Regions from separate parts of the Priestia sp. P5 genome, predicted to be linked through region 2. Evidence: predicted binding sites of a transcription regulator. Region 2 holds the regulator's gene; each other region holds the start of a gene.
The links. The regulator Rex, encoded in region 2, represses fermentation and respiration genes when NADH is low (regulators of the CRP and FNR family bind a similar motif). The targets are predictions, from matches to a motif close to TTGTGAAATATTTCACAA.
Positions count from the first base shown of each region.

Region 1: a site for Rex is predicted at 3,363-3,380, ahead of MMB69_RS24630 (L-lactate dehydrogenase). Genes of this name have one in related genera too.
Region 3: a site for Rex is predicted at 3,867-3,884, ahead of MMB69_RS23085 (cytochrome ubiquinol oxidase subunit I). Genes of this name have one in related genera too.

Region 1 is NZ_JAKWFJ010000005.1:86,479-96,936, forward strand. Features, by position in the region: gene MMB69_RS24620 (methyl-accepting chemotaxis protein) at 40-2,058, opposite strand; gene MMB69_RS24625 (cation diffusion facilitator family transporter) at 2,199-3,074, opposite strand; gene MMB69_RS24630 (L-lactate dehydrogenase) at 3,405-4,361, shown strand; gene MMB69_RS24635 (lactate permease LctP family transporter) at 4,424-6,004, shown strand; gene MMB69_RS24640 (IseA DL-endopeptidase inhibitor family protein) at 6,614-7,144, shown strand; gene MMB69_RS24645 (hypothetical protein) at 7,393-7,662, opposite strand; gene MMB69_RS24650 (AI-2E family transporter) at 7,790-8,932, shown strand; gene MMB69_RS24655 (SET domain-containing protein) at 8,968-9,363, opposite strand; gene MMB69_RS24660 (EamA family transporter) at 9,699-10,322, shown strand; gene MMB69_RS24665 (TatD family hydrolase) at 10,389-10,458, shown strand, end outside.
Region 2 is NZ_JAKWFJ010000011.1:5,939-16,396, reverse strand. Features, by position in the region: gene tsaD (tRNA (adenosine(37)-N6)-threonylcarbamoyltransferase complex transferase subunit TsaD) at 1-413, shown strand, start outside; gene MMB69_RS26830 (ABC-F family ATP-binding cassette domain-containing protein) at 669-2,603, opposite strand; gene MMB69_RS26825 (redox-sensing transcriptional repressor Rex) at 3,062-3,700, shown strand; gene tatA (twin-arginine translocase TatA/TatE family subunit) at 3,754-3,939, shown strand; gene tatC (twin-arginine translocase subunit TatC) at 3,955-4,710, shown strand; gene MMB69_RS26810 (YdiK family protein) at 4,737-4,964, opposite strand; gene MMB69_RS26805 (CPBP family intramembrane glutamic endopeptidase) at 4,961-5,689, opposite strand; gene groES (co-chaperone GroES) at 5,989-6,273, shown strand; gene groL (chaperonin GroEL) at 6,341-7,972, shown strand; gene MMB69_RS26790 (AAA family ATPase) at 8,131-9,081, shown strand; gene MMB69_RS26785 (DUF58 domain-containing protein) at 9,092-10,282, shown strand; gene MMB69_RS26780 (transglutaminase TgpA family protein) at 10,279-10,458, shown strand, end outside.
Region 3 is NZ_JAKWFJ010000003.1:298,720-309,177, reverse strand. Features, by position in the region: gene MMB69_RS23110 (sugar porter family MFS transporter) at 1-223, opposite strand, end outside; gene MMB69_RS23105 (alpha/beta hydrolase) at 414-1,190, shown strand; gene MMB69_RS23100 (LacI family DNA-binding transcriptional regulator) at 1,276-2,286, shown strand; gene MMB69_RS23095 (threonine/serine exporter family protein) at 2,431-3,192, shown strand; gene MMB69_RS23090 (threonine/serine exporter family protein) at 3,207-3,662, shown strand; gene MMB69_RS23085 (cytochrome ubiquinol oxidase subunit I) at 3,964-5,370, shown strand; gene cydB (cytochrome d ubiquinol oxidase subunit II) at 5,357-6,373, shown strand; gene cydD (thiol reductant ABC exporter subunit CydD) at 6,373-8,085, shown strand; gene cydC (thiol reductant ABC exporter subunit CydC) at 8,082-9,830, shown strand; gene MMB69_RS23065 (cation:proton antiporter) at 10,057-10,458, shown strand, end outside.

The DNA.
Region 1 (10,458 bases), on a different contig from region 2:
TTTCTTTTAACTAAAATACTTTTGTCCTAGCCTTTTTTTCTATTGAATTTTAAACTGACGAATCAAGTTCGCCAATTCTTCACTAATCTCTTGCAGATGTTCAGCTGATTGAGAAACAGTAGAAATAGCTCTAATTTGTTCTTCTGTAGAAGCGGTAATTTCTTCAGTTCCCGCTGCTGATTGCTGTGCAATAGCCGCTATGCTTTGAATGGCCGCTACCACGTCTTCCTTATGCTCATCGATACTGTCCATGCTGCTTGTCACATGTTCGACAGCCGCCGCCACTTGTTCAATCGTAGTTGCAATTTCATGAAAAGCGCGTTCTGTATCTCCTACCACAAAGTCTTGAGACTTTGAAAGCTCTTCTGTACGGTTGCATTCTTCACGCGCAGCAGCGACTTCACCTTGAATCGCTGCAATCGTATGGCGAACTTGTTCAGTGGCCTGAGAGGACTGTTCAGCAAGTTTTCGCACTTCTTCAGCTACTACCGCAAATCCTTTGCCATGTTCTCCTGCACGAGCTGCTTCAATACTAGCATTTAATGCAAGTAAATTTGTCTGATCTGAAATACTATTAATCGTGAAAATAATAGATTCAATTTTTTTCATCTTATTTGTTAACTCTTCCATTACAGCTTGAACAGCGTGAATCGTTTGAGACGATTCAGTGGTTTGGTTGCGAAGGAGCTGCATCTGTTTTAAACCTTTTTCATTGATGCTTACAGCTTCAATCGTCATTTTATTAATCTGTGCATTTTGTTCAATGACTTCTTCAATTTGCGAAGATAAACTCATCGTTTTATGATTAGTAGAGTCAGCGTCAGAAGCTTGCTGCGTGGCACCGCTGGCAATCTCATGGATAGCCCGGCCGATTTCCTCACTGGATGCAGTTGCTTCTTCGGATACGGCACTCAAGTCTTCAACAGACGTTTTTACTGTCTCAACAGACGTCTGAACCGTGCCAATCAATGTTTTCATTTTGGCTACCATATCATTAAATAAATGAGTAAGCTCACCAATTTCATCTTTTGACTTCGTCTTCACCTGAACCGTTAAATCGCCAGCTGTTACTTTGGCTACTTCATTTTTCAAACGGCGAATCGGATTAGTAATAATTCTTGAGAAAAAGATGGTTAACACCACTGATAATAAGATGCCAATTAACGCAATCCAGACAATAACAGTCAGTAAATGATGAGCGCTTGAGAGCATTTCATTATAAATAAAGGCATTTCCTATCTTCCAATTCGTCCCTTCGAGAGTATCATATGCCATCACTCTCTCTTCACCTTGAAAGGTATACTTCATGAAATCTCTATTCCGGTCTGCTTCGTACATTTTTTTCATAAATGGCTGATTCATTAAATTTTTCCCAGCTTCTGTTGGATGAACGAGCGCTGTGCCATTTTGATCAAATAAAAATGCATACCCCCCGTGATTTACTTCTGCTTTACCTACAATGTTTTTTAATGCATCTAAGTCTAAATCAGTAGCTATAACGCCCAGCACATTTTTAGTATCTGGATCTAAAATAGCCTTTGCAATTGTCACGACCGTCTTTTTGGTTGCTGCATCTTCATATGGATCCGTATAAATAACCTCATTAGGTGATTCTACTGCTTGTTTGTACCACACCCTTGAAGTCGGATCATAGTTTGAACCAAACTCTTGTTGAGGAACAGAATACATTCCTTTATTTTTAGTGCCTATGTATTCAAGTGCTAGGTTTGGATACTTTTCTTTAAACTGTGTAAACTCTTTTTGAACTGTGTTCCATGTAAAATACGGATTTTTCTCTTGGTTTGTTTGACCTCCTTCCTGCTTAACAAAATTAACAATTACATCGTTTTCACTATACGTCAGCAAAGAACGACTATACATGTCTAAGTACGTATGAATCGTTTCTTTTAACTCTTTCACTTGACTTTGAGACTGAACTTCTACATCTTTTTCTATTTGCGTTTTGGTAAATTGATAAACAGCCCCTGAAACAACTAATAATAAAATAGCTATAAAAATACTAAAAAATACTACGAGCTTTGCACTTAACCTCTTCATTCCCTCACCCTTCTACAAAAATCTTTATATTACTAATAACGGCTTTTCATTTTCATTTTTGAAGAAGTTTTTGTGATTTATTTCAAATTCCCGCAAAATAAAACCAGCGCATCCTTTCATAACGAAAGAACGTGCTGGTTTTATTTTTGCTTTTCGTATGCATCAGGTTCAATATGAACAAGCGTATCTTTAATTTGATGCTCATCGTTCATCATATGTTCAATTTGATCAGCAATTTCATGGCTTTTGATAACATTTAAATGGGGATCTACTTTAACAGTTACATCAATTACGACTTGATTACCAAGCTTGCGCGCTTTCACATCTTCTACTTCTTTTACACCTTCTACAAGCTCGATGCTTTCTTTGTAGTGCCCTAACTTTTCTTCATCAAATCCGTCCGTTAAGGAATGAGCCGCTTCTTTAAAAATCTCGATGGCTGTTTTACAAATAATAATTCCCACAGCAAAAGCAGCTACCACGTCCAGCCAGGGCAAGCCGAATTGTGAGCCGAAAATTCCCACAACAGCCCCTATACTCACAAGTGCATCAGACAAATTATCTTTAGCAACCGCATATAAAGACTGGCTATCAAGTTTTTTAGCAAGCTTAATATTATATCGGTAGACACCACCCATAACAGCAGCCGCTCCAAGACCTACCCAAGCAGCCAGTAAATTAGGCGCTTCAGATTTGTCCATAAATAATGACTGACCCGCATCGACCAATACTTCTAGTCCGATGACCATCATGATAAAAGAAGCAATAAGTGAAGAGATATGTTCCGCTCTGGAATGTCCATAGGGATGATCATTATCGCGAGGTTTTTTAGAAATCTTTAAGCCGATTAAGACGGCAATTGATGCAATAATATCTGTAACATTATTAAGACCGTCGGCTTTTAATGCAGAGGAAGCGGTGATACCCGCGATAATAAGTTTACATGCCGATAAAAAGATATATGATAAGATACTAACCCAAGCGCCTTTTTGGGCTTGCTCATAGTAGTTCTCCATCCCTTCAACTCCTTTATTAAAAATAAGCAAACTTAGTGTAACAAATGGATTTCGTGTGGGTCTATAGAAACATTATTGGCTGTTAACATACAAATAGAGAATGTTAAACTCTTTAGCTTTCTGCAAAACAAGTTGCCTTTACTCAACACTTTAAACGTTTAAGATCTTTCTAAATGTGGCACTTCATGTAGAAGAACCTTTTTTTAAATCACCCTGTAAAATTGTTTACTATTTTTTAAGGTGTGATTTTTATCACAGCCGAGGGTATTTATTCTTGTTACACTAATATTGTGAAAAACATCACAAAATAAAATTCAAAGGATGATACAAATGAAAACACAATTTACACCAAAAACACGAAAAGTTGCCGTTATCGGAACTGGTTTTGTTGGCTCAAGCTACGCTTTTTCAATGGTGAATCAAGGTATTGCCAATGAATTAGTGTTAATCGATATGAACAAAGAAAAAGCAGAAGGCGAAGCACGCGATATCAATCATGGAATGCCATTTGCCACACCGATGAAAATCTGGGCTGGAGATTATAAAGACTGTGCTGACGCTGATTTAGTAGTTATTACAGCGGGCGCTAATCAAGCTCCAGGGGAAACACGCTTAGATCTAGTTGAAAAAAATGTTAAAATTTTTGAATGCATTGTAAAAGATATTATGAACAGCGGATTTGACGGCATCATTTTAGTGGCAACAAATCCAGTTGATATTCTCGCACACGTTACACAAAAAGTATCAGGATTACCAAACGAACGGGTAATTGGTTCAGGAACGATTCTTGACACAGCTCGCTTCCGCTACTTGTTAAGCGACTATTTCGAAGTAGATTCTCGCAACGTCCACGCTTATATTATGGGGGAACATGGAGATACGGAATTTCCTGTTTGGAGCCACGCGCAAATTGGCGGTGTGAAGCTTGAACATTTTATCAATACTGCCGCTATTGAAAAAGAACCGGATATGCAGCATCTATTCGAACAAACCCGCGATGCGGCTTACCATATTATTAATCGAAAAGGAGCGACTTATTACGGAATTGCAATGGGGCTTGTACGCATTACCAAGGCTATTTTAGATGATGAGAACTCTATTTTAACGGTATCTGCTTTATTAGAAGGGCAATACGGTATTTCTGATGTGTATATCGGCGTGCCAGCTATCATTAATAAAAACGGCGTGCGTCAAATTATTGAATTGAATTTAACTCCTCACGAACAGCAGCAGCTAGAGCACTCTGCTAGCATTCTTAAGCAAACTCGCGACAGAGCTTTTGTATAACATCTAAAGATTTTTGCGGGGGACTCCCCCGCTCCCTTGTTTTAAATATGTAGTAGAGGTGTATGAATATGACGTGGACTCAGGTATATAATCCGTTAGATAATATTTGGCTTTCTGCACTAATTGCACTCATCCCCATTATCTTTTTCTTTATTGCTTTAACTCTTTTGAAATTAAAAGGACATATTGCTGCCGGTATTACGGTGCTTCTTTCTATGATTATTGCTATTTATTTTTATGATATGCCTGCCTCAATGGTTTTAGGAGCCACAGGCTATGGGTTTCTGTATGCACTTTGGCCCATCAGCTATATTATTATCGGAGCGGTGTTCTTATACAAGCTAACTGTCAAAAGCGGACAGTTTACTACCATCAGACAATCTATTATTTCAATAACCGATGACCCCCGCTTGCAAATGCTGCTTGTTGCTTTTTCCTTTAATGCTTTTTTAGAAGGGGCAGCGGGATTTGGAGCTCCGATTGCCATTACAGCAGCGCTTCTAGTTGGACTTGGGTTCAAGCCGTTAAAAGCAGCAGCGCTATGTTTAATTGCTAATACAGCTTCAGGAGCGTTTGGCGCCATGGGGATTCCTGTAATTGTCGCAGGACAAGTATCTGGCATAGATCCAAAAGAAATTGCTCATTTTCTTGGCACGCAGCTTCCGATTATTTCTTTTCTTATCCCTTTTTTACTTGTCTTTATTATGGATGGGATAAAAGGATTAAAAGACGTATGGAAAGCAACGAGCATCACAGCCGTTTCCTATGCACTGACACAGTATTTAACTGTTACATACATCGGCCCTGAACTTCCAAATATCACATCTTCTATTGTGAGTTTGCTTGCTCTTGCTTTTTATATTAAACGAATAAGCCCGGCAGCAGCTAAAGGCTTCAGCCTGTCACCAAAACAGATTTTAAAGGCTTGGTCTCCTTTTATTCTCTTAACGATACTCGTTACGGCTTGGAGCATTTCTTTTGTCAAAACGATGCTTGAACATATGAACCTGCTTATTAACGTCCCATTTTTACACAATCACGTAATTAAAGCAGCGCCTTTAGTAAAAAATCCTACGCCTTACGCTGCTATCTTAAAAATAGACGTATTTGCAGCAACAGGTACAGCAATTCTTATCGCTTGTGTCCTTTCAGTTTTCTTGCTTAACGTATCACCAAAAGTGGCATGGACCACTCTTTTAGAAACCGTAAAAGAATTATCAAAACCTATTATTACTATTATGATGGTCATTGCTTTTGCTTTTATTTCAAATTATTCAGGACAGTCTTCTACACTTGGATTGGCGCTCGCTACATCAGCTGCTTATTTTCCATTTTTATCTCCATTTCTTGGCTGGATTGGCGTATTTCTAACTGGGTCTGTCGTATCAAATAATGCGCTGTTCGGCAACTTGCAGCTAACTACAGCTCAGCAAATTAATGTCTTGCCAGTTATTCTCGTAGCGGCCAATACTGCCGGCGGCGTGATGGCTAAAATGCTTTCTCCTCAATCAATTGCCGTCGCTGCCGGAGCAGTGGGACTGGCTGGAAAAGAAAGTGAACTGTTTAAATACACGCTCAAATACAGCATGGGATTTTTGATACTAGGAGGATTTGTTACCTTTTTATTGGCTTGGTGGTTATGATAAAAAAGCGCTAAAAAACTGTTATTACCTTGTTTCTTTCATTTAAACAAACGTTTGATTATATAAAAAAGTCCCCAGTTAGCGCTTGGGACTTTTTTTATTCTGAATTTCTCCTCTTTGAGGGGGCATCTCCTGAAGATCTCTGTACTTCATACCTGCTATTCCACTTTTTTCACTATGTGTAATGCCTTTCATCATTTCGCCTCCGCTTAATCTACCCTACTAAAAAGCTGAAAATGGCAAAAGAAATATGCCTAAAAAAGAAAAAAACAGTTTTCACATTCACTTTTTCACCGTTTTATCTTTATTTTTCTGTATCGTAAAGGTATTAAGTTTCTTTTATTACAGTTTTGTTACAAACAATCCTTTTGTAACAAAAAGATTAAAAAGCAGAAAGGAACGCCTAAAAACGTTGATAAATCAGCATTTAACTGGTAATTCCCTTACTATATCTATTTTAGAAACTAGCAAAAAACTAAAAAAATTTAAGAAAAAAAGACAAAACACTTTCTTTTATTACAGATTTATTGTAATATAAATGTAACAAAAGAAATATAAAACACATAATTGTTACATAAATAAGGTTAATTAACTAGGAGTGAGTTAGAAATGAAAAAAATTGGACTAGTTTTATCATCAATCGCTATTTTCTTTACACTAAGCACTGGAGTTACAGCACAAACAACATCTACAACACTAACGGATGCAAATGCTGTCAAAATTGCAGCTAGTGCCAGCAATCATTTCTGGAGTGCTCTGCACGGTTATAAAAACAAACCATGTACAGAACGTACATTTGAATATAAAGGAACTGAGTACGTGTATCTTTGCCCTGAATTTGATACAAAAGCTGAGCTATCAAGCTACTTATCTGAGACATTTACAAATAGTGCAGTAGAAAAAGGATTAACAAATTACGGCTATATCACATATAATGGCAAACTTGCACATCCAATCGGCGACGGATTCAGCATGTTAGAGTGGTCAAAAGCAAAAACAAAGCTTGTGTATCAAACAGCAACAGTTCGCTCTTATGAATTCACAGTTCCAACTGTAGATGGCGGCAGCGTAAAACGAACTGTCACATTCTATAAATCTAATTCTCAGTGGAAAGTAAATAAATTTGACGCTGTTCAATAATAAAAAAAGCAGGCCTGCTTGAGCAGACCTGCTTTTTTCTTTTTGATCGATAGCATAAATAAAACTTCTACTTACAGCGCTCTAATAGCTGTAAATAGAAGTTGAGATCACAAGTTTAAGTAAATCAAATTTTGTCGAATCCTGTAGAAACAGTGATAAGTTACGTTTTATATTACAGGCTAAATTGCTTATTGTCAACATAATTCAGCAAAAAGATAGGGCAATATATTCAGAGCATAATAAAGACATTAACTTGGATTTTGTTCATGTTCCTCTGGGTTATCATGTACAGGATGCGCGCCTGGAAATAATCTTTGCGCTTTTTCATGAAGATTTTTGTTTTCATAATTAAATGCGCTATACGTTCGCTGCCCTTCTTCCCATGAAGTAGATTTCCCCAGTTTTTGATTAACAGGAGAGCCGAAAGGACCGTCTGGAAATTCTTCAGCGGTTATATACTCATGGCTTTTTTCTACTGTAGAGAAATCATCATACGATGGTTGTTTGTCTTCTTTCAATGATTTCACCCCTTCTTTCTAGAAGATTTTCTACTAGTATGCACACTTCTTTGTAAAAAACCCTCTTAAATTAGTCTAAATCAGGGTATGATAACTATACATTTATTTTTAAAAGGAGTTGAACAGCTTGGAACCTAGACCTCAGAAAGGAACTTTTTTCCGAGAAAAAATCTTAAATAATAAATTTGTTGTATATACAATTATTATTTTTATTCTCAGCATGACTATTTTTTCATTATCAAAAATCGGATTTATTTTAATTCCTATCTCTATTTTTATTAAAACAATTGCACTGCCGATTATCCTAGCAGGAATTTGCTTTTATTTATTTAATCCGCTTGTTGACTTTTTAGAACGAAAAGGTGTAAAACGAATTATTTCCATTCTTGTTTTATACATAGTGATTATCGGCGCATTAGCCATTATTATTTCATCGGTTATTCCGCCTCTAAAAAATCAAGTTGACCGTCTTATTGATAATATCCCAGAGCTGACGCATGACGTTCAGCATGCGGTGACGAACCTTTCGAATAACCGATATGTCGAACAAGGTCTTCAGTCGGCTAACACGGACCTAGATAAGATTTCCAAAGATGCATCAAAACACTTGAGTAAATATGTTTCTGGATTTTCAAGCGGTATTGTAAACTTTGTCGGCACCATTACAGAAATTATATTATCGGTTGCCGTTTTACCCTTTATTCTTTTTTACTTATTAAAAGATGGGAAAAACTTACCTAATTATATTGTAAAACTGCTTCCAAACCGATCTCGTTCTGAAGCTAAATTCATTTTAGCCGACATGAACCACGCATTAAGCGCATATATTCGCGGGCAAATTTTTGTTGCGATTTGTATAGGTGTACTGCTTTTCATTGGCTATCTGATTATTGGGTTAGATTATGCATTACTTCTAGCGATTATCGCCATGGTAACCAACGTTGTGCCTTACCTTGGTCCTATTATCGCCATTATCCCAGCCATTATTATTGCGTTTATTACCTCTCCTTTCATGCTTGTAAAACTAGCCATTGTCTGGGCAGTTGTTCAATTGCTTGAAGGTAAAGTAATATCTCCGCAAATTATGGGAAGAAGCCTAGACATTCACCCGATTACAGTCATTTTTGTCATTCTAACCGCCGGAAACTTATTCGGAATCATCGGTATCATTTTAGCCGTCCCTGGATATGCCGTTTTAAAAGTTATTATTACGCATATTTACCAATTTATCCGTTTGAATTCTACTATGTATCCAGATAAAAAAGCATAATAAAAAGCCCATCGAAAATCGATGGGCTTAACTTTTTACTTTTGCTCTTCTTCATCTTCACGATCAAACCAAAGGAGCTCTTGATCATCTTCATCTCCATTATAGTTGATGAGAATTTCTTCTCCTGCTTGGATATCCGTATATGCATAAAAATCAAAGGTATGATTGTCAAAATTAATTTCATACGTAGCATTGGGTGTATACGAGTGATTAAACAGCATACCGTATCCCAAAAGAATAGCCGTATGATTCACTCCATATTCAAAAGCATAATCCGCTAGTGTTGTTTTCTCAATAAAATCATGCTCTTTATTAGGATAAGCGATAACAGGGGCTTCGTGAATAAGCGTTCCTTTTTTAATATCTTGCTTAGCAAATACACCTCTGTTAAATTCTCCGTCGCTTATCGCAGACGCTTTTATTTCGATCATATTCGTCACCTATATATTCTTTCCTCTAAGATTTTTTTCTTCCTTAAGCTTGACAGTTTCTAATGGGGAAATCAACTGTTTTTCATAACCACTTGAATATAAGCTGAAAGAGCGCTTATCATGCACACTTGTGTAAGCACTTACCTTGTTAGAAATACGCAATTTGATTTTATTTTAGACATGGAAAAGCAATGACCTTGCGCATAGCGCTTTTTTGAGCCATTCAACATGTGAAAAATCGTTTTTCTCTGTGATATAATCGTTTATGCTGCTTTTTTATGTTAATCTATGACTCTTATTACCAAATTTATCTCATGTTAGAAGGAAAGTTTTAAATGAACTTAAATCATGACAAAGATGGTGTAACGTATGCAGTCCTTTCTTATCTAATGTGGGGGTTCACGCCAATTTATTGGAAGCTGGTTCACCACGTAGCACCAGGAGAGATTTTAGCTCAGCGCGTTTTTTGGTCTTTTATTTTTATGCTTATTCTTTTATTGATAACAAAGAACTGGCGTACATACATTACGTTTGTAAAAGAAATAATGAAGAAACCATCCTTATTCTGGTCCCTTTTTACTGCGTCTGTACTTATTAGTGCAAATTGGGGCATTTTTATGTGGGCTGTCATTGATGGAAAAATAGTAGAAGCGAGCCTTGGACAATATATTAATCCCCTAACAAGTCTTTTATTAATCGGAAGTGGAATGGTCACAGCTCTACCACTCTTATTATTCACAAAAAGTGCTAAAAAAGTATCATTATCAATGCTTGGTATTCTTCAATATATTTCACCAACCTTATCTCTGCTAGCAGGAGTAATTCTATACCATGAATCGCTAACAAAAGCTCATGTTATTGCTTTTAATTTTATTTGGTTAGCTCTTATTATTTATACGTTTTCATCTATTGCTAAATGGGAGAACAAAAAACACATAAAAAATAAGATAGAAGCCTAACAGAAGCATACATTTTCTTACGTATTATTTCTAAACAAATTGGGCTGAAAGGAGCGAGCGATATTTATGAAACAAATCATTGACTCTCATATTCACCTCGATCAATATGAACCGAAAAGCTGGAAAGAAATAATAG
Region 2 (10,458 bases):
CTTGGCTAGAAGAAGGATCCTATGATTTTAGTTTCAGTGGGTTAAAATCAGCAGTTATTAACACTGTCCACAACGCGAAGCAAAAAGGTGAAGAAATTCTTCCACAAACGCTTGCTGCTAGCTTTCAAGCGAGTGTTATTGATGTGTTAGTAACTAAAACCGTTAAAGCTGCAAAGGAATATAACGTTAAGCAAGTGTTAGTAGCAGGAGGAGTGGCTGCTAATAAAGGACTTAGAGCAGCGCTAGAAGAGGCATTTGCACCATTATCAAACATTGAACTTATTATCCCGCCGCTATCTCTATGCACGGATAATGCCGCAATGATTGGAGCAGCAGCAAGTGTACGATTTGCTCAAGGAAAACGTTCAGATATGTCATTAAACGCAAACCCCGGTTTAGACTTGGAAGAGTAAGAGACGAATGAGATTTAGTTCTCATTCGTCTTTTTTTGTGGATAAAAATAATTTATCAACAATATTCAATAAATTTAGAATTAACTGTGGATAATTATGTGGAAAAGTCCGTGCACTCAGTACACGGACCTGTTATTAACAAGTTTTAATTATGAAAATCAGACAGATATCCACTATTTATTCACAGAGTGGATAAAGCTTGTTCTAAAGCGTACGAACGAGTAAATAGGATGAATAAATACGAAAAAATATAGACTATTCTTCTAGAAGAAGCTGTAATTCTTCCCACTCTTCCATTAATGTGGATAACTGTGAAGAAATTTTTTCGTTTTCACCGTTTAATCTTGATACTTCTTCGTGGTTTTGATAAATTTCAGGGTCACAAAGAAGTTCTTCATTCTCTGCTTGTGCGGCTTCTAATTTGTTTACTTCAGTTTCAATTTCTTCAATGCGGCGCGTTCGCTGCCTCATCAATTTCTTTTGTTCTTTATCTTGTTTATAGGACTGTTTATCTACTTTTACCGTGCGTTCTTCGTTTGCTTTTATATTTTCTAATTCTTTGATTTCCTCTATTTCTGCTTTCTTTTCTACATAATAGTCATAATCTCCAAGAAATTCTTCTACCCCTTCAGGAGATAGCTCTGCTATTTTGTTTGCAATACGATTAATAAAATAACGGTCATGTGAAACAAATAACAGAGTTCCTGGGTAATCGATTAACGCATTTTCGAGTACTTGTTTGCTATCTAAATCAAGATGGTTAGTAGGTTCATCTAAAATTAAGAAATTAGCTTTTTGAAGCATAAGCTTCGCAAGAGCCAAACGTGCTTTTTCACCACCGCTAAGCGTGGAAACGATTTTCAGTACATCATCACCTGAAAACAGAAAATTTCCAAGCGCTGTACGAATTTCTTTCTCAGGTTTGGATGGGTAGTCATCCCAAAGCTCATTTAAAACGGTTTTATTAGACGTTAAATTAGCTTGCTCTTGGTCGTAATAACCAACCATTACGTTTGAGCCAAAAGAAATGGTTCCAGTCTTGAAACTTAGTTTATCCACAATACCTTTTAATAACGTAGATTTCCCAACTCCATTAGGGCCAACCAACGCAAGGCTTTCACCTTTTTTAATCCGAAGGTTTGCGTCTTGGACGACGTATTTGTGTTCATCATATCCGATGGACACGTTTTCGAGGTTTAAGACTTCATTTCCGCTTTGACGCTCAATTTCAAACGAAAAACTAGCTGATTTTTCGCCTTCGTTAGGTCGATTTATTAACTCCATTCGATCGAGCTGCTTACGTCTGCTTTGCGCACGTTTTGTAGTCGATGCGCGGGCGATGTTTCGCTGAATAAAATCATTTAGTTTTGCGACTTCATCTTGCTGCTTTTCGTACTGACGCAACTCTTTTTCATATCGCTCTGCTTTTTGTACAAGGTATTTAGAGTAGTTGCCCGTGTACTTGACCGTTGTTTTTTGTGTGACTTCATACACTTGATTTACGACCTTATCAAGGAAGTAACGATCGTGTGAAACAATTAAAATAGCTCCTTCATACCCTTGCAGAAACTGTTCCAGCCATGCTAAAGTTTCAATATCTAAGTGGTTGGTAGGCTCATCCAGAATAAGCAAGTCTGGCTTTGTTAAAAGCAGTTTTGCAAGAGCCAAGCGCGTTTTTTGTCCACCGCTCAAGGAGGAAATAGGGGTGCTATAGTCAAAGTTTGAAAAACGGAAACCGTGAAGAATAGATCGTGTATCCGCTTCATATTGATAGCCGCCTAAATCTTTGAACGTTACTTGAAGCTGATCGTACTCTTTGGTTAGTTTTTCGTATTGAACTGAATCATTAAAAATGTCTGGATCGCCCATCTTTGTTTCAAGCGTACGTAATTCTTTTTCCATCTTCTTTAACGGAGCAAAGACCGTCATCATTTCTTCCCATATGGAGAGTGTTGACTCAAGAACTGTATCTTGTCCCATATAATCAATGGAAACACCTTTAGGTTTAATAATTTCTCCGCTGTCATAAGAAAGCTGCTCAGCAATAATTTTTAATAAAGTTGATTTACCAGCACCGTTTCGTCCCACTAGGGCAATGCGGTCTTTTGATTGTACTTCTAACTTTATATTCGATAAAATGGGTTCTGCCCCATAGTATTTTGTAATACCGTTCAATTGTAGAATAATCATTTTTTCACCTCTAGTAGTATATCCATAGTGTATTTTAACATATTTTCAACTACAAGTTCTTCCTACAAGCGTTTGTAATTTGCAGAGGGACAAGAACAAATGATGAAGCGAATGTTTTGATTCATGAAATAAAATGATTTTACCTGCACATTTTATACAGGATACTATGTTAAAATAAGAGATAAGTGCATCTCTGAACTTATATATGATGGATGTAGAAAATCCGTCATGACTAACAAACGGATCCTTTGAAGGGCTAATTGCTTCGTTCTAGCTACCGACTTTAAGTAGTGCTGGATAGACAAAAGGCGTCGGGGTGTGAAGCGGAGTATATATAAAACAAGAGAAAAGAGAGAGAATTGGAAGCGCTACCTCAAAGCGGTTGAGGCTTTGTGAAAGGTAATGCAATATGACTTGAAAATGTTAGTAATGACATACATGAACTGAGGGGGTACAACGTGAACACTGAACAATTAAAAATACCACAAGCAACGGCTAAACGATTGCCGCTTTATTATCGTTTTTTAAAAAACTTGCATGCTTCTGGTAAACAGCGTGTTTCGTCAGCGGAGTTAAGTGAGGCAGTGAAAGTTGATTCTGCTACTATTCGCCGGGATTTTTCTTACTTTGGAGCATTAGGGAAAAAGGGATACGGCTACAATGTGAATTATTTACTTACATTTTTCCGTAAAACGTTAGACCAAGATGAAGTAACGAAAGTAGCACTTATTGGCGTAGGGAATCTGGGAACGGCCTTTTTAAATTATAATTTTATTAAAAATAATAACACCAAAATTGAGTGCGCTTTTGATGTGATAGAAGATAAAGTCGGTACAAAAGTAGGCGACGTGCCGGTTTATCACCTTGACCAATTGGAAGATTATATGAGTGATGATATCTCAGTGGCGATTTTAACAGTTCCTGCCACTGTGGCTCAGCAAATTACCGATCGTTTAGTGAATTGCGGAATTAAAGGGATTTTAAACTTCACTCCTGCACGCTTAAACGTACCGGATGAGATTCGACTGCATCATATTGATCTGGCTGTAGAATTACAGTCGCTTGTCTACTTTTTGAAAAATTATCCTGTTGAATAAGATGGACTGTGTTACGATTTCCTTAAGTCTAAATTAATAAGGAGAGTGGGAATATGGGGATTGGAGCAGGCAGTTGGATTATTATTGCGATTGTAGCACTGCTTATTTTTGGGCCGAAACGGTTACCGGAGCTAGGAAGATCAGTCGGGCAAACGCTTAGAGAGTTTAAGCATGCCGCTAGCGGTGCATCAGATGATCGTGAAAAAGATAAACAGCGTCAAGTAGATGACAAAGAGTAAAAGGGTGATCATAGTATGACCGAACAAGAAATGTCAATATATGATCATATAGGAGAGCTGCGAAAACGCATTTTAATTGTTTTATTTTTCTTTGTCATTGCCACAGTTGCTGGCTTTTTTATAGCGGATAAGGTTATTGTCTATTTACAGCATGCTGATGAGGCAAAAAATTTAACGATGAATGCATTTAGGCTAACAGATCCAGTTAAGATTTATATGCAGTTTGCTGTTATTATTGGCTGTGTACTTGCAGCTCCTGTTGCACTGTATCAACTTTGGGCATTTATTAGTCCTGGTTTATATGAAAAAGAGCGTAAGGTAACGCTTGGATATATTCCTGTTTCCATTTTTCTCTTTATCGGCGGTGTCTCTTTTTCTTATTTTGTGTTGTTTCCATTTGTCGTCGATTTTATGACGCGCGTTTCTGATGAGCTGAATGTAAACCAAGTGATTGGCATTAATGAATACTTTTCTTTTTTAATGCAGCTCACACTGCCTTTTGGGCTGTTGTTTCAGCTTCCTGTTGTCGTCATGTTTTTGACGCGATTAGGAATTATCACGCCTATGTTTTTATCTCAAATTCGAAAGTATGCCTATTTCGTACTGCTAGTTATTGCCGCACTTATTACACCACCGGAATTGCTCTCGCACATGATGGTGACAGTGCCGCTCTTAATTTTGTATGAAATCAGCATCATTATTTCCCGCATTTCGTATCGCAAAGTGTTAAAGGCAAGGGCAGAGCAAGAAAGAGAAGATGTTAGTATGTAAAAAAAACCACTGAAACAGTGGTTTTTTTATTTAGATGAATCATCTTGATTTTTATATTGCTGCTGCAACTTTTTAATTTTATAGTGCAAGATAAAAATGCGAACCGCAAATCTGAAATCGAACGCGGCTACGAGTGCAAATAAGATTGTGGGGAAATTCCACACGGTTTCCTGAGCATTTTGAATAGCCAGGTAGGTGAATAAAACCCCCATAATAATATAAATAAACCCTCGTGTTAAAGGGATATTCTTCATAAAAACATGCCTCCAAAAATAAACTGCATTTGTTCTGCTTGCTTTTGCATTTCTATAATTTTATCTGCAAAAATAGTTTGAGATAAAATAACGATTGTATTCATCAACACGTGAGCAATAATGGGTACAATAATTAGTTTTGTTCTTGCATAAAGGAATGCAAAAACAAATCCCATGGCTGTATACACGAGCAAATGTTTAAAATCCCAGTGTACGGCAGCGAAAATAAGGGAACTAATAAATGCAGAGACAAAGAAATTATATCGTTTGTGAAGAGAGCCGAAAATAATCTTTCGAAAAATAATCTCTTCTAGAATTGGTCCAATAACAGACGTAACGACAATGAGGAACGGCGTTGCTTTAACAAGATTAACAATATTTTGTGTGTTTTCAGATACTTGGGTAATGCCAAGAGCGTGCTCAATCATACCTGCTACAGCTTGACCAGCCATAGCCAGGAACACTCCAAGGACTGACCAGACCACAGTTACCGTTGTTCCCGCATGTTCTATACGCATGGACATGTCACGGCGCAGCAGCAGTAAGACAATAAGTAAACCAAGGATAAAGCTAATGATGGTCCAATAAGTCAAAAGCATGACATTCGCTGTTCGAACTGGATATTGATCAAACATTCCTGTTAATTTTAACAGCGGTATACCAATAACTCCTGAAAACTGCATAAGGATGTAGGTGAGGATAACATACCAATAACGTTTTTCCAATCTTCTATACTCCTTTAAAAGGTTTTTATGTATATATGTCGAAGAAGTACTGTAAAGTCAGTAATTTCTTCTTGCTCGTATTGTAACATACATATTATTGAACAGAGAAAAGAATGCTTTATTTCTCAAAATCGTCGAAATCTAAGACTATTATATGTAGTTGTTGTAAATTTTAAATTTTTTTTGTTTAATACTTGCAAAAAAAACCCACTTTGTTTTAATATAATAATTGTGTTAGCACTCGTCGAGGTTGAGTGCTAATAAAAATGTAAACATATTATTTGAGGAGGTTGTTTCACTTGTTAAAGCCATTAGGTGATCGCGTAGTGATTGAACTTGTAAAATCTGAGGAAAAAACAGCAAGCGGTATCGTGTTACCGGACAGTGCAAAAGAAAAGCCACAAGAGGGTAAAATTGTTGCTGTAGGTACAGGCCGAGTATTAGAAAGCGGTGAGCGTGTAGCTTTAGAAGTAGCTGCGGGCGATCGTATCATCTTCTCAAAATATGCGGGTACTGAAGTGAAATACGAAGGTACTGAATACTTAATTTTACGCGAAAGCGATATTTTAGCTGTAATCGGCTAATTTTAACCACAAACTTATCATACGTAAAAAATAGATTATTAAGAACATCTTGAGGAGGTCAAAGAACATGGCAAAAGACATTAAATTTAGCGAAGAAGCACGTCGCGCAATGCTACGTGGTGTAGATACATTAGCAAATGCTGTAAAAGTAACGCTTGGACCAAAAGGTCGTAACGTTGTATTGGAAAAGAAATTCGGTTCACCGCTTATTACAAATGATGGTGTAACAATTGCAAAAGAAATCGAATTAGAAGACGCATTTGAAAATATGGGTGCTAAATTAGTAGCGGAAGTTGCTAGCAAAACAAACGACGTTGCTGGTGACGGTACAACTACTGCAACAGTTTTAGCGCAAGCAATGATCAGAGAAGGTCTTAAAAACGTAACGGCTGGTGCTAACCCAATGGGTATCCGTAAAGGTATGGAAAAAGCAGTAGCTGTAGCGGTTGAAGAACTAAAAGCAATCTCTAAACCAATTCAAGGTAAAGATTCAATTGCTCAAGTAGCGGCTATCTCAGCAGCTGACGAAGAAGTAGGTCAATTAATTGCTGAAGCAATGGAGCGCGTTGGTAACGACGGCGTTATCACACTTGAAGAATCAAAAGGTTTCACAACTGAATTAGAAGTGGTAGAAGGTATGCAGTTTGACCGTGGATATGCATCTCCTTACATGGTAACTGATTCAGATAAAATGGAAGCTGTATTAGATGATCCATACATCTTAATCACAGACAAAAAAATCGGTAACATTCAAGAAATCTTACCAGTATTAGAGCAAGTTGTTCAACAAGGCAAGCCTCTATTAATCATCGCTGAAGACGTAGAAGGCGAAGCTTTAGCAACATTAGTTGTGAACAAACTTCGTGGTACATTTACAGCTGTAGCTGTTAAAGCTCCTGGTTTCGGTGATCGTCGTAAAGCAATGCTACAAGACGTTGCAATCTTAACAGGCGGAGAAGTAATCACTGAAGAGCTTGGTCTTGACTTAAAAACAGCAGGCATCGATCAATTAGGTCGCGCTTCTAAAATTGTTGTAACAAAAGAAAATACAACAGTTGTAAACGGTGCAGGAAACGCAGAAGATATCCTAGCACGCGTAAACCAAATCAAAGCTCAGCTTGAAGAAACAACTTCAGAGTTTGACCGTGAAAAATTACAAGAGCGCTTAGCAAAACTTGCTGGTGGCGTAGCTGTAATTAAAGTTGGGGCGGCAACTGAAACTGAGTTAAAAGAACGTAAATTACGTATTGAAGATGCATTAAACTCTACGCGTGCTGCGGTTGAAGAAGGTATCGTAGCTGGTGGTGGTACTGCATTAGTAAATATCTATAATAAAGTAGCAAGCATCGAAGCTGACGGTGACACTGCTACAGGTATCAACATCGTATTACGTGCGATTGAAGAGCCTGTACGTCAAATCGCTCACAACGCTGGTTTAGAAGGATCAGTAATCGTTGAGCGTCTAAAAGGCGAAGCAGTTGGAACTGGATTTAACGCTGCAACTGGCGAGTGGGTAAATATGCTAGACACTGGTATCGTTGACCCAACAAAAGTAACGCGTTCAGCTCTTCAAAATGCTTCTTCTGTAGCGGCTATGTTCTTAACAACTGAAGCAGTTGTTGCTGATAAGCCAGAAGAAGGCGGAGCACCTGCAATGCCTGATATGGGCGGCATGGGTGGAATGGGCGGCATGATGTAATCACTGCCCTACCTAAAAAAGCGACCAAGTACTCACTTGGTCGCTTTTTTGCGTGCATTAATATTTTCAGATTTTTTTAAAATTTGTTAAGATAGTACTATGTTTATTGAAAAACATACTAAACTCAAGGCTTAACTGAGTTTTAAGGGGGAGCTTCGTTGATTCAGCTGGATCATATTAATAATAAATTAAATCAAGTATTAGAAAACATTGATCAAATTGTAATCGGAAAGCGTCATGTATCTACGTTGAGTTTGGTTGCTTTGCTTGCAAAGGGGCATATTTTGCTTGAAGATGTGCCGGGTGTGGGGAAAACGATGCTCGTGAAGGCACTGGCCAAATCGATTGATGCCGAGTTTAAACGAATTCAATTCACGCCTGATTTGCTGCCGTCCGATGTAACAGGTGTTTCTATTTACAGTCCAAAAGACATGGAATTTCATTTTCGTCCAGGTCCTATCATGAGCCACATTGTGCTCGCTGATGAGATTAACAGGACTTCTCCTAAAACACAATCGGCGCTTTTAGAAGCAATGGCTGAGCATCATGTAACAACCGATGGTATCACCCGGGAAATTCCAGCGCCTTTTTTTGTGATGGCTACTCAAAATCCTGTTGATTTTGATGGGACCTATCATTTGCCGGAAGCGCAGCTGGATCGATTTTTATTCAAATTAAGCATGGGGTATCCTACGCAGGAAGAGGAGCTTCAAATTTTAAACGGCGTATCGACTCAAGTTAATCTTGAGGATGTCAAACCCGTTATGAGCATTCCAGAATTAGTACAGGCTCAAAAAACTGTAAGCAGTATTTATGTAGATGATGCGATTAAGCACTATATCATCGAAATCATTCGCAAAACGCGCTCTCATCCACATATTTCGTTAGGTATTAGTCCTCGTGGAACGGTTTCCTTTATGAAGGCCGTTCAAGCATATGCTTTAGTGAAGGGAAGAGACTACTGTCTTCCTGATGATGTTCAAGAGCTTGCTTCGTATGTGTGTGCACATCGATTAACGCTAAGATCTGATACCCAGTACAGCGGCTTAACAGCGGGTGATGTGATGAAGCAAATTATGGCTGATACGAAAGTACCTGTTAAAAGGTAAGAGGTACTTTATGAAACAGTATATAAAAGTGATATGGAATAAATGTAGAGACTGGTTCGTTTTATTCTGCATCTTTGCTGCTACGTTTTCTTACGCGATGTTTCAAGGGGGCTTTGTCAGCTGGTTTTTATTTTATAGCTTCTTACCTTTTGGATCATATGCGGCAGCCGTTTTGCTTTATCCGTTAAAGAAGTGGAATGTTACTCGTGATGTGAAGCTACAGCCTCGATTCGCTGGAGATCATCTTTCGTATGACATTCACATTACACGCTCCTCGGCTTTTCCTGTTTATATGGCAGCAGTGAAAGAGGAGAGTAACCTTTTAGATCAAGAAGAAAGAACAATTTATCCGCTTTTTCAACGAAACGCTGTTATTCCGTATGAAAGATCGTTTGTAGAAAGAGGAGAATATGAATTTTTTACGATTTCGATTGAAATGAGTGATTTATTAGGAATTGTAAAAAAGAAGGCATATTATCCACTGCAGCAGCGGTTTGTCGTGTATCCTCAAATCCATGAGATAGATATCCCGTTTCTTTTAGCGGGAATAGAAGAAGGAAAAAATGAAGTTTCGACGGGGAATCAATCTACTACGTTAGTGACAGGCATTAGAGAATACCAGCCGGGTGACCGATTAGGGTCTATCGATTGGAAGGCGACGGCTCGTAAAGCTACGTTGATTTCTAAAGAGTTTGGTCATTACCATGAACGGAGTATGATTATCATTGCAGATGTTATAAGCTCTCTATACTTTGAAGAACGAATGAGCTTTCTGGCATCCATGCTCATTCATGAAGAAACCAAGCGTAAAAAAATCGATTTTCTTTTAGCTGGAGATGCACTTTTTTCACCCAAAACCTCTGAACAAAGTGAGACCGATAACCTGTTGTATCACTTAGCGCGTGCACAGCCTGTGAACAACCGAGTATTCGAAACAGAATTTAAGGGTATTGCCATTCAAAAGCAGCATTCTTTTATGGTCATTGTCAGTCAAGTTACAGGGACTCTCATTGGGCAGGTTCAATCTAAGCTGAGTCTGCATGCTAAGGCATCAATAATTGTCGTTAAAGATGAAGGAGCAGGGCTTAGTGACGAAGAGACGGTTATTGTAAATGGAATACAATCTTCTGCTTTAACGATTGAAGTCGTTAATATTCCTCTTCCTCTATCATCTAAAGGAAGTGAGGGCGGAAATAAGTGAATAAATCAGCTTTGTATGTAAAAAACATCTTATTGTACGCGGGAGCATTCTTTTTATTAGTGGAATGGCTTCTTCCTTTAAATGAAGTGACGGATACCAATCAAATTCAGTACTTTATATTGTTTGTTGCTTACTGTTTTTTGTGTTTAACGTTTCGCTTGCCGTTTATCGTGATG
Region 3 (10,458 bases), on a different contig from region 2:
CCCCAACAGCACCACCGAGCAGCAAACTAGATACAACAAAACCTACCATCGTTGGACTAAGATTAAAATGCACTTCCATCAACCCAATAGCTCCTGAAATGACGGCTGTGTCATAGCCGTAAAGCAACCCTCCAAAAGCAGCTGCACATGAAATGAAAATCACGAAAAACAGATTTCCTTTTTGCTCCTTATACTCGTCAGAAGTTACTTTTACTATCCCCATATAAATTCCTCCTTTGAATCGCAGTCACTATTTTAATGAAAAAACGTTATACGTAAAACGTTTTCATAAAAGATGTTTTTATGTTAAACTAAAAATTATAAATAATCAAACTATTTTTTTAACTTTTATATGAATTATGTACGTTTTGTTATCAATCAATAGGGAAGAAAAAGTAGGGGGGAAGAGAAATATGGCGTTTATTCAATGTGATTTTTTTTCAGAAGTATTGCAAATAAGTACTTCAATGAACGTTTTGATACCGCAGCAAACAAAATCTCAGATTGGTTTACAAACCAATATAAGAAGTGAGAAACACCCTACGCTCTATTTATTACACGGTCTTTCTGATGATCATACGATATGGATGAGAAGAACTTCGATTGAACGCTACGCATCAGAATTAGGACTTGCAGTTGTAATGCCAAATGTAGATCGCAGCTTTTATAGAGATATGGCTTATGGAAAGAAGTATTGGACGTTTGTAACAGAAGAACTTCCTCAATTGGCTAGGTCATTCTTTCCTTTATCGGAAAAAAGAGAAGATAATTTTGTGGCTGGTCTTTCTATGGGAGGGTACGGCGCTTTAAAATGGGCGTTTCGCAAACCACATCAATTTTCTGCAGCTGCCAGTTTATCAGGAGTGATGGACGTTGAAGGGCTTGGAGGACGAGGAGAAGTTCAGCTCTTAGATTATCCTTTGATTTTTGGCATGCCGCCTGTTATTAGACCTGAGGATGATCTTTTTTGGCTGCTTGAAAATCGCCGGCGCTATGGAGAAGTGACTCCGCGTATTTATCAATGCTGTGGAACGGAAGATTTTTTATATCAGGAAAATAAACGTTTTTCCGAGCGCTGTAAGCAAGAGCCTATTTGTTTTACATATGAAGAAGGAAAAGGAAGTCACGACTGGGCATATTGGGATCAAAAAATTCAAGATGTGTTAAAGTGGCTGTTTAGTGAAAAGTAGGGAAGATAGTTTTCAGTGGTGCCGGCTTCTAGTAGTATAATAAAGAAATGGTCGATAGACTAAAAGGAAATGGGAGTCGGTACGAATGGGGAGAAAAAAAGTCACGATTACAGAAGTAGCAAAAGAAGCGGGTGTTTCATTAGCTACTGTATCAAGAATCTTCAATAATAAAGACGGTAAAATTAAAATTAGTGAAAAAACTAAACAAAAAGTACTAAAAGCAGCAGCTCATTTAGGGTATCAGACGAATCCATTTGCGGCAGCTCTGCGGGCCCAAAAAACAGGGATTATCGGGATATTAATTAGAGATTTAAAAGATCCGTTTCTAATTGAACTATTAAAAAAGGTACAGCAACAAGTCCAAAGTCGAGGGATGGACGTTCTTATTGGACACACGGATTACGAAGAAACAACGGCTGAGCGTCAATTAAATGTTATGATGAACCATTGGTTTGATGGGGTCATTTTATTAGACTATGTAGCTGCTCAGCATCCGTTTGTAGATGTATTAAAACAATATCAAACGCCTTACGTTTCTCTTACAGGAGACGCCTCTTCTGCACTTTGGCCGATTGTACATGTAGATGATGCGGTGGGAATGCAATTAGCTGTTGCTCACTTAACGGACCTTGGTCATAAGAATATAGGGTTCGTTGGAAAAGCTGTAAGCGGAGTCGAGCACCGTCTGTCTCTTTTTTATCAGTATGTACCGTCAGCAAACGCAAAGTTTGTGAAAGAAGATATGAATAACTCAGATGAACTATATCAGTTTATAAATGAGCTAGCTCATCATCCAGAGCCTCCAACTGCGCTTATTTGTGCTACGGATTACATCGCTCTGAAAGTGATACACTGTGCGTGGCAAAACGGGATTCACGTTCCAGCAGATTTATCTGTTATAGGGTTTGATGATATTACAGAAGCTAGTGAAGCGCATCCTCCACTAACAACTATCCGTCAACCGATGGAAAAAATGGCTGAAAAAGCAGTAAACCTATTACTTCAGCAAATTCAGGATCAGCAAGAAATAGATCAGATACAGTATAAAATGGCACCTGTATTAGTAGAGCGTGAGACCACAAAACGTATGAATTGATAAGGAATGTATATACTATTCCTGAAAGTGTGAGACAAAAAGTCCACACTTTTTTGCATTAACCATTGCGTCCACTTCCCTCTTTCTTATACACTGTATGCTGTAGGGAAAAAAACCAAGCTTTAATATGTTTGGAGCGATTTGATGACACAACAAAAATTAGATAAATATGAAATTATGGACGTTAGCTTACTAGCAGGTAAAATTATGTTAGAAAGCGGAGCAGAAACGTATCGAGTAGAAGACACAATGATGCGGATTGCAGCGTCTTACGGTATAAAAAAATCCCACAGCTATGTGACGCCAACAGGGATTATGTTTTCACTTGAAACGAAAGAACCGACGAAAACGAAGTTAATTCGTATTTCCGAACGAACGACAGATTTAAAAAAAGTAACCATGGTAAATAGCGTCTCAAGAACAATCAGTCAAGGAAACATCTCCTTAGAGGAAGCGTATGAAATGCTACAAGAAATTGAAGCAACGAACGTAGCTTTTCCACTATGGGTTCAACTTGCAGCTGCATCCATTTCTAGCGGATGCTTTTTAATCATGTTTCAAGGTTTATGGACGGACTTTATTCCAGCTATGTTTTCAGGAGGTCTCGGATTTTTAACCGTGGTGTATTTCCACCGTCTTATTCCGATTCGCTTTTTTGCTGAGTTTACCGCTTCGTTAGTTATTGGACTTTTATCAGCTCTTTTAGTCGCTTCAGGACTAGGCACGCAAATTGATAAAATTATTATTGGATCCGTTATGCCTCTCGTTCCTGGCTTATCCATTACCAATGCAGTGCGAGACTTAATGGCGGGACATTTACTGTCTGGATTATCAAAAGGAGCAGAAGCGTTTCTGACGGCATTCGCTATTGGTGCAGGTATTGCCATTGTATTTACGCTTCTATAGAAGGGAGGCATCATATGCATATCGTAGAGCAGATAATTACAAGTTTTATTGCTTCAGCAGCATTTGGGATCATTTTTAATGTTCCACGTGAATCATTATTAAAAAGTGGCTTTGTCGGAATGATTGGCTGGCTCATTTACTATTTGCTAACGTTCTATGGCGTAGATGAAATTCCAAGCACAGTTGCATCGGCCTTCTTTATTGCTATTATTAGTCAAATTTACGCAAAAATTTACCGAACGCCGATCATTATTTTCACCGTAGCAGGTATTATTCCGCTAGTTCCAGGAGGAACAGCATACGATGCCATGCGTAACTTTGTAGAAAATAATTATAATGAAGCGATTAGTCTTGCAGCGAAAGCCTTTATGATTTCAGGTTCAATTGCCATTGGTATTGTGTTTTCTGAAGTCATCAACCAAATCATTCGTCAATCTAAATTAAATGCGAAAGCAAAATATCGACCGTAGGGAAGCAAGCTCAAATCAGAGCGTGCTTTTTTTATGAAAAAAATAAAGAGATCCTTCACTTTTTTGTCACAAGAAAGTCACGTTTTAGTCTAAAAACGTTCAAAAAATGTACGTGCACAGCTAAAAAAATAGACTATACTATGTAAATAGAAAGAGAGATATTACATATGTATGTGAAATACTGAGCATATCTCTCGAATTATTATGCTCAATGTTTCACAATGTAAGTAAAAGATACTCAGAAATGAGCAAAGTATCTATAGAAATGATGAATGTTCTTATATATGAAAGGAGAAAGAAGATGGATACAGTCATACTATCACGTATTCAATTTGCATCAACGACGCTGTTTCATTTTATCTTTGTACCGCTGTCTATCGGCCTTGTCTTTTTAGTAGCGATCATGGAAACGATATACGTAGTAAAAAAAGATGAACAGTATAAAAAGATGGCAAAGTTTTGGGGGCACTTATTCCTGATTAACTTTGCTGTCGGAGTCGTAACAGGTATTTTACAAGAATTTCAGTTTGGCATGAACTGGTCAGAGTACTCAAGGTTTGTAGGAGATGTATTCGGTGCGCCGCTCGCTATTGAAGCACTGCTAGCGTTTTTTATGGAGTCCACGTTCCTCGGGCTGTGGATTTTCGGGTGGGATCGTTTGCCTAAATGGCTGCACTGTCTATGTATTTGGCTTGTTAGTCTAGGTACTATTTTTTCAGCGTTCTTTATTTTAACGGCTAACTCTTTTATGCAGCATCCGGTCGGAATGGAGCTGAATAATGGCCGTTTAGAAATGAATGACTTCTTTAAATTGTTAACAAACGGTCAGCTGTGGGTTGAATTCCCTCATACAATTTTAGGTTCGTTTGCAACAGGCGCCTTTTTTATTACGGGTGTCAGTGCTGTTATGCTCTTGAAGAAAAAACATGTGGCTTTTGCCAAAAAATCATTTCAAGTTGCCATTATTGTAGGGTTAGTTTCAGGTGTAGGAATTGCGTTATCTGGTCATGAACAGGCTGGATACTTAGTTAAAACACAGCCGATGAAAATGGCCGCAAGTGAAGGATTATGGGAAAACAGCGGAAGTCCAGGCGCTTGGACGGTAACAGCAAATATTCACCCCGATGAAAAGAAAAATACGAGCGAAATCAAAATACCTTATTTATTAAGCTTCTTATCATACGGGAAATTTTCAGGCTCCGTTCCTGGGATGAACGAGCTGCAGGAGCAGTATACGGCGAAATATGGAGCAGGAAATTATATTCCACCCGTTCGGACAACATTTTGGAGTTTCCGTATTATGGCTGGTCTAGGTGGCGTATTATGTGCATTAGGCATTTGGGGCACGTACTTGCTTTCTCGTAAAAAACTTCAAGAAAGCAAACTATTTTTACGTATTATGACGATTGCCATTGCCTTTCCGTTCCTTGGGAGCTCAGCAGGTTGGATTATGACAGAGATTGGCCGTCAGCCTTGGGTTGTATTTGGCTATATGAAAACGGAAGATGCCGTGTCTCCTGGTGTCACAGCAGGTGAATTGCTGTTTTCTATTATCTCGTTTTCAGTCTTTTATTTAATTTTAGCTGTGATTATGGTGTTCTTGTTCGTTAAAGAAATTAAAAAAGGTCCAGATCACGATCACGAAGCACATACAAAAGTAACATCAACTGATCCGTTTACAAAGGAGGGATACAATGTTTTCTCTTAATGAATTCTGGTATTTACTAGTATCCATTCTGTTTGTTGGTTTTATCTTTTTAGAAGGCTTTGATTTTGGTATTGGAATGGTGTCTCGTTTTTTAGGGAGAAATGACTTAGAGCGACGAGCTTTTATTAATACAATCGGTCCTTTTTGGGATGCAAATGAAGTTTGGCTAATTTCAGCAATCGGTGCTATGTTTGCCGCTTTTCCAAACTGGTATGCAACGCTATTAAGCGGGTCATATGTTCTTTTTGTTCTTCTTTTGCTTTCGCTGATTGGCCGCGGTGTAGCATTTGAATTTCGAGGAAAAGTTGAAAAACAAGCGTGGAAAAATGCGTGGGATTGGGTTATCTTCTTTGGAAGTCTTTTTCCACCGCTCATTTTCGGCATCTTATTTTCAGCACTAATGAAAGGATTGCCTGTTGAGCGCAACATGCAAATGAATGCCGGCTTTTCGGATATTGTGAATCTATATACCATCACAGGCGGCGTTACGTTAACAATGCTTTGCTTATGGCACGGACTTATTTTTGCCACGATCCGTACGATGGACGATATTAGAGATCGTTCACGGAAGGTTGCTATGAAGCTTCTGCCTATAAATGCCTTATTACTTCTTATCTTTTCAGGCATGACGTTTTTTGAAACAGATTTATTCAGTAATCATAGCCGCTTGATGCTATATACATTTTTTATCGGTATTTTCGTGTATTTACTAGCAGGATTTTTCCTTACACGTAAAAAAGACGGATGGGCATTTGCTATGTCTGGCTTAATCTTAATTTTATCAATTTCCTCTATATTTGCAGGATTGTTCCCAACCGTTTTGGTTAGTTCAATCAATGACAGCTATAGTTTAACGATTCATAATGCAGCATCAGGGAATTATTCCTTGAAAATTATGTCTTACGCTGCTATTGCGTTACTGCCTTTTGTGTTAGGTTATCAAATTTGGAGCTACTACGTTTTCAGAAAACGTGTAGATCATAAGGAGCATATGGAGTACTAATGGGTAGAAATTTAATGGTTTACAACGGAATAAAAATGGTTCTTGCCATGTTAATAGGGCTTATTACTATTCAAAGTGTAGCCATTATTTTTCAAGCTAAGTGGCTTGCCGAAGTAATTACCGCTCTTTTTCATGGTGAAAGTTTAACTTCCCAGACAAAAGCAATCGGACTGTTTTTGTCTGCCTTTATGGTTCGTCAGATCGTAGGTTTTATAGTAAAAAAAACAGCATATCAATTTGGAGTCAAAACGACTCAGGAACTTCGTTTGATAGTCATGAAAAGCATTTTTTCATTAGGACCGCGTTTTACCAAAGATGAAGGAACAGGAAACTTGGTGACGCTCATCACCACAGGTCTACAGAAGCTTCGCGCTTATCTCGAGCTGTTTTTGCCTAAACTGGCCGCCATTAGCGTTACACCTTGGCTAGTGCTTGCTTTCGTTTGGTACCATGATCGGCTTTCAGGCATTATTTTACTTGTGACCATGCCAATTTTAATTTTATTTATGATTTTGCTCGGACTGGCTGCACAAAAAAAAATAGATAGCCAATGGGAGACATATCACGTGTTGTCCAACCACTTTGTAGATTCGCTTCGAGGGTTAGAAACCTTAACATTTCTCGGGAAAAGTAAGGAACATGCTGAAACGATTGAGAGAGTCAGTGACCGTTATCGAAAAGCGACAATGGGAACCCTCCGAATTGCTTTTTTATCTACGTTTGCTCTCGATTTCTTTACGATGTTATCTGTAGCCATCGTGGCTGTTACGCTTGGTTTGCGGCTGGTGAATGGTTCGATGACATTAGAGCCTGCACTTATGATTTTATTGCTGGCGCCTGAATATTTTCTGCCCATACGAGAAGTTGGAAACGATTATCATGCAACATTGGACGGAAAAGAATCTGGAGATGCATTACTTAAGGTTGTGAAGCAGGCTGAAAAACCGTCGGCTAAAGAAGAAGATGTTCCTACTTGGACTGAAAGCAGTGAACTTCAAATAAGGCATATCACCGTCAAGTATGACGAAGAGCAGCCATCTTCTCTTGAAGATGTGTCGCTTCATGTTAAAGGAAGTAAAAAAATTGGAATCATCGGAAAAAGCGGAGCTGGAAAATCGACGCTTATTGATATACTAAGCGGCTTTGTACAATCTACAGAAGGTTCTGCTGAAGTAAACGGCGTGCAGGTTGATTTACGCTCAGATGCTTGGCAAAAGCAGATTACGTATATCCCTCAGCATCCATTTATTTTTAATGGAACAGTGAAAGAAAATATTGAATTTTATCAGGACAGAGGCGGTTCTTATGATTATGAAGATGCTTTAACGAAAGCAGGACTTTTATCTACGATTCAACAGATGCCTAAGAAAGAAAATGAAATGATAGGGGATGGGGGACGGCAGCTTAGCGGCGGCCAAGCTCAAAGGATTGCCCTAGCTAGGGCGTTTCTAAGCGATCGCCCTATTATTATGCTTGATGAACCAACGGCGCAAGTCGATATTGAAACGGAATATGAATTAAAGCAAGATATTTTAACGATGTTTCAAGACAAGTTATTCATTTTAGCTACGCACCGTCTGCATTGGATGAAAGACATGGATCTCATTGTTGTAATAGAGGACGGAAAGGTTGCAGAAATCGGTAATCATCAAGAACTGATTCAAAAAAAAGGAGCTTACTATCAATTTTTACATGAAGGGGAGGAGATATGATGAAATATAAAAGTTGGATATGGCCCTACTTTAAAACATATAAATATCGTATCTTTTCTATCTTATTACTAAGCTTGTTAACGATTGGTTCTGCTGGCGCGCTAATGTTCACATCAGGTTATTTGATTTCAGCTTCTTCCTTACGGCCAGAAACGATTTTATTGGTGTATGTTCCAATTGTACTTGTGCGTACATTTGGTTTAAGCCGAGCCGCTTTCCGTTATGCGGAGCGTCTTGTCAGTCACGATTTTATTCTTCGTATTTTAGCTAAAATGCGTACACGTCTTTATCATTTGATTGAACCGTTAATTGCTACATCTCGCTATCAAACAGGAGATGTTTTAGGAGTTCTCGCGGAAGATATTGAAAGTTTACAAGACTTGTTCTTGCGTACCATTCTTCCAACAATTTCAGCTGTTATTTTATACGTTATTTCGATTGTATCTTTAGGGTTCTTTAGCCTAAAGTTTGCATGTTTGATTGCCATCTATTTATTTTTATTAGTAGTAGTGATGCCGCTTTTTTCCCTTTGGCATATGAAGGCAGCCAATAAGCGATATAAATCAAGCAAAGCACAGTTATATGCCAAGGTCACAGACGGCTTTTTAGGAGTGGCTGATTGGGTGTTAAGCGGTCAGCAGCAGTCATTTTTTCATTCGTATAACAAAACAGAAAATGAGTTAGACGGCATGGATCGTAAGCTTAAACTATGGACGTATTACCGAGAATTGTTTGGACAACTTATTGTAGCAGGTTTAATTGTCACAATGATTTGGTTTGGGGCTTCTCTTTTTGCAGATAAAGAGCTTGCAGGTGTGTTTATTGCTGCTTTTATTTTAGTAGTATTTCCTTTATCTGAAGCGCTGCTGCCAGTAGCTAATGCAGTAGAAAAGATTCCTCAGTTTGAAGAATCATTAAATAGAGTACAGGCAATGGAAAAGAACTGGGAAGATGTGAACGAAAAGAAAAAACATACTCTTTCTCTACCTTATAAAGGTTCATGGAATTCGGTTAGATTAGAAGTTGAGCATGTAAGCTTTCGCTATAGTAATGAGGAAGAGTCAGTAATTCATGATCTTTCATTTCAAGTCGAGCAAGGGGAAAAAATTGCGATTCTTGGCAAGAGTGGAGCTGGAAAATCGACTCTATTAAAGTTGCTGCAAGGCTCCTTAGTACCTACAGAAGGTACAGTTCAGCTAAACGGTCAGTCTGTTGCTGAAGTTCGTGAAGATGTACCAAAACTCATCTCTGTATTAAATCAAAATCCTTATTTATTTAATACAAGCGTAGCCAACAATTTATTACTAGCCAATGAAGAGGCCACAAAAGAAGAAGTAATTGAGGCCATGAAGCAAGTGAATATGCACTCCCTTGTGGAAGGTTTGCACCAAGGATATCAAACGCCGATGCTCGAAACAGGTCAGCGTTTCTCGGGAGGAGAACGTCAGCGGATTGCGTTAGCACGTGTTCTGCTTCAGCATACGCCAATTGTTATGCTAGATGAGCCAACTGCAGGGTTGGATGCTATGACTGAAAAGCATCTGTTATCCACTATCTTTGAAACTCTTCAAGACAAAACCTTAATTTGGGTTACGCATAATTTAGTTGGGATGGAAAAAATGGATGAAATCTTATTTTTGCAAGATGGGAAGATAGCCATTCGAGGAACGCATGACGAATTACTTGAGACGAACAGTCACTATCAAAAGCTATATGAATTGGATCATCCGGCAAAAAGCCTTTAGCAGAAGCTAAAGGCTTTTTATTATTTTATACTAACGTGAAATTCGACAAACACGAGTAAAATATGTGTCGAACGAAAGAAAACAGCTTGTATTTAAAGGAAAGGGTATGCGTTTAGCATTTTTGAAAAAGTGGTAAAACAAGGTAGTGTTTGTTTCTTCCTGTATAACATCGGTTTATTTTAGGGAAAATATATACACATTATGCGAACGAGAGAAGGAAGATACAATGGAACCTATGCTTATACATATCACGCTCGTAGTGGGACTAGGAGTTCTATCTCAGTGGCTGGCTTGGAGATTTAAGTTACCAGCAATTGTCGTGATGTCAATTATCGGACTGCTAACAGGCCCTATTTTAGGTTTAATTGATCCTAAAGCACAGTTTGCTCAGCTTTTTGATCCTTTTGTATCGATTGCTGTAGCTGTTATTTTATTTGAAGGCAGCTTGAATTTAGACATGAGAGAGGTAAGAGGAATCGAAAAGCCCGTGTTTCGCATTGTGACGCTCGGAGCCATGCTAGCTTGGATTTTAGGCTCCTTGGCTGCTCATTATATAGCGGATTTATCATGGGCGGTGGCAATTGTTATCGGAGGGCTTTTTATTGTGACGGGTCCAACCGTGATTTTA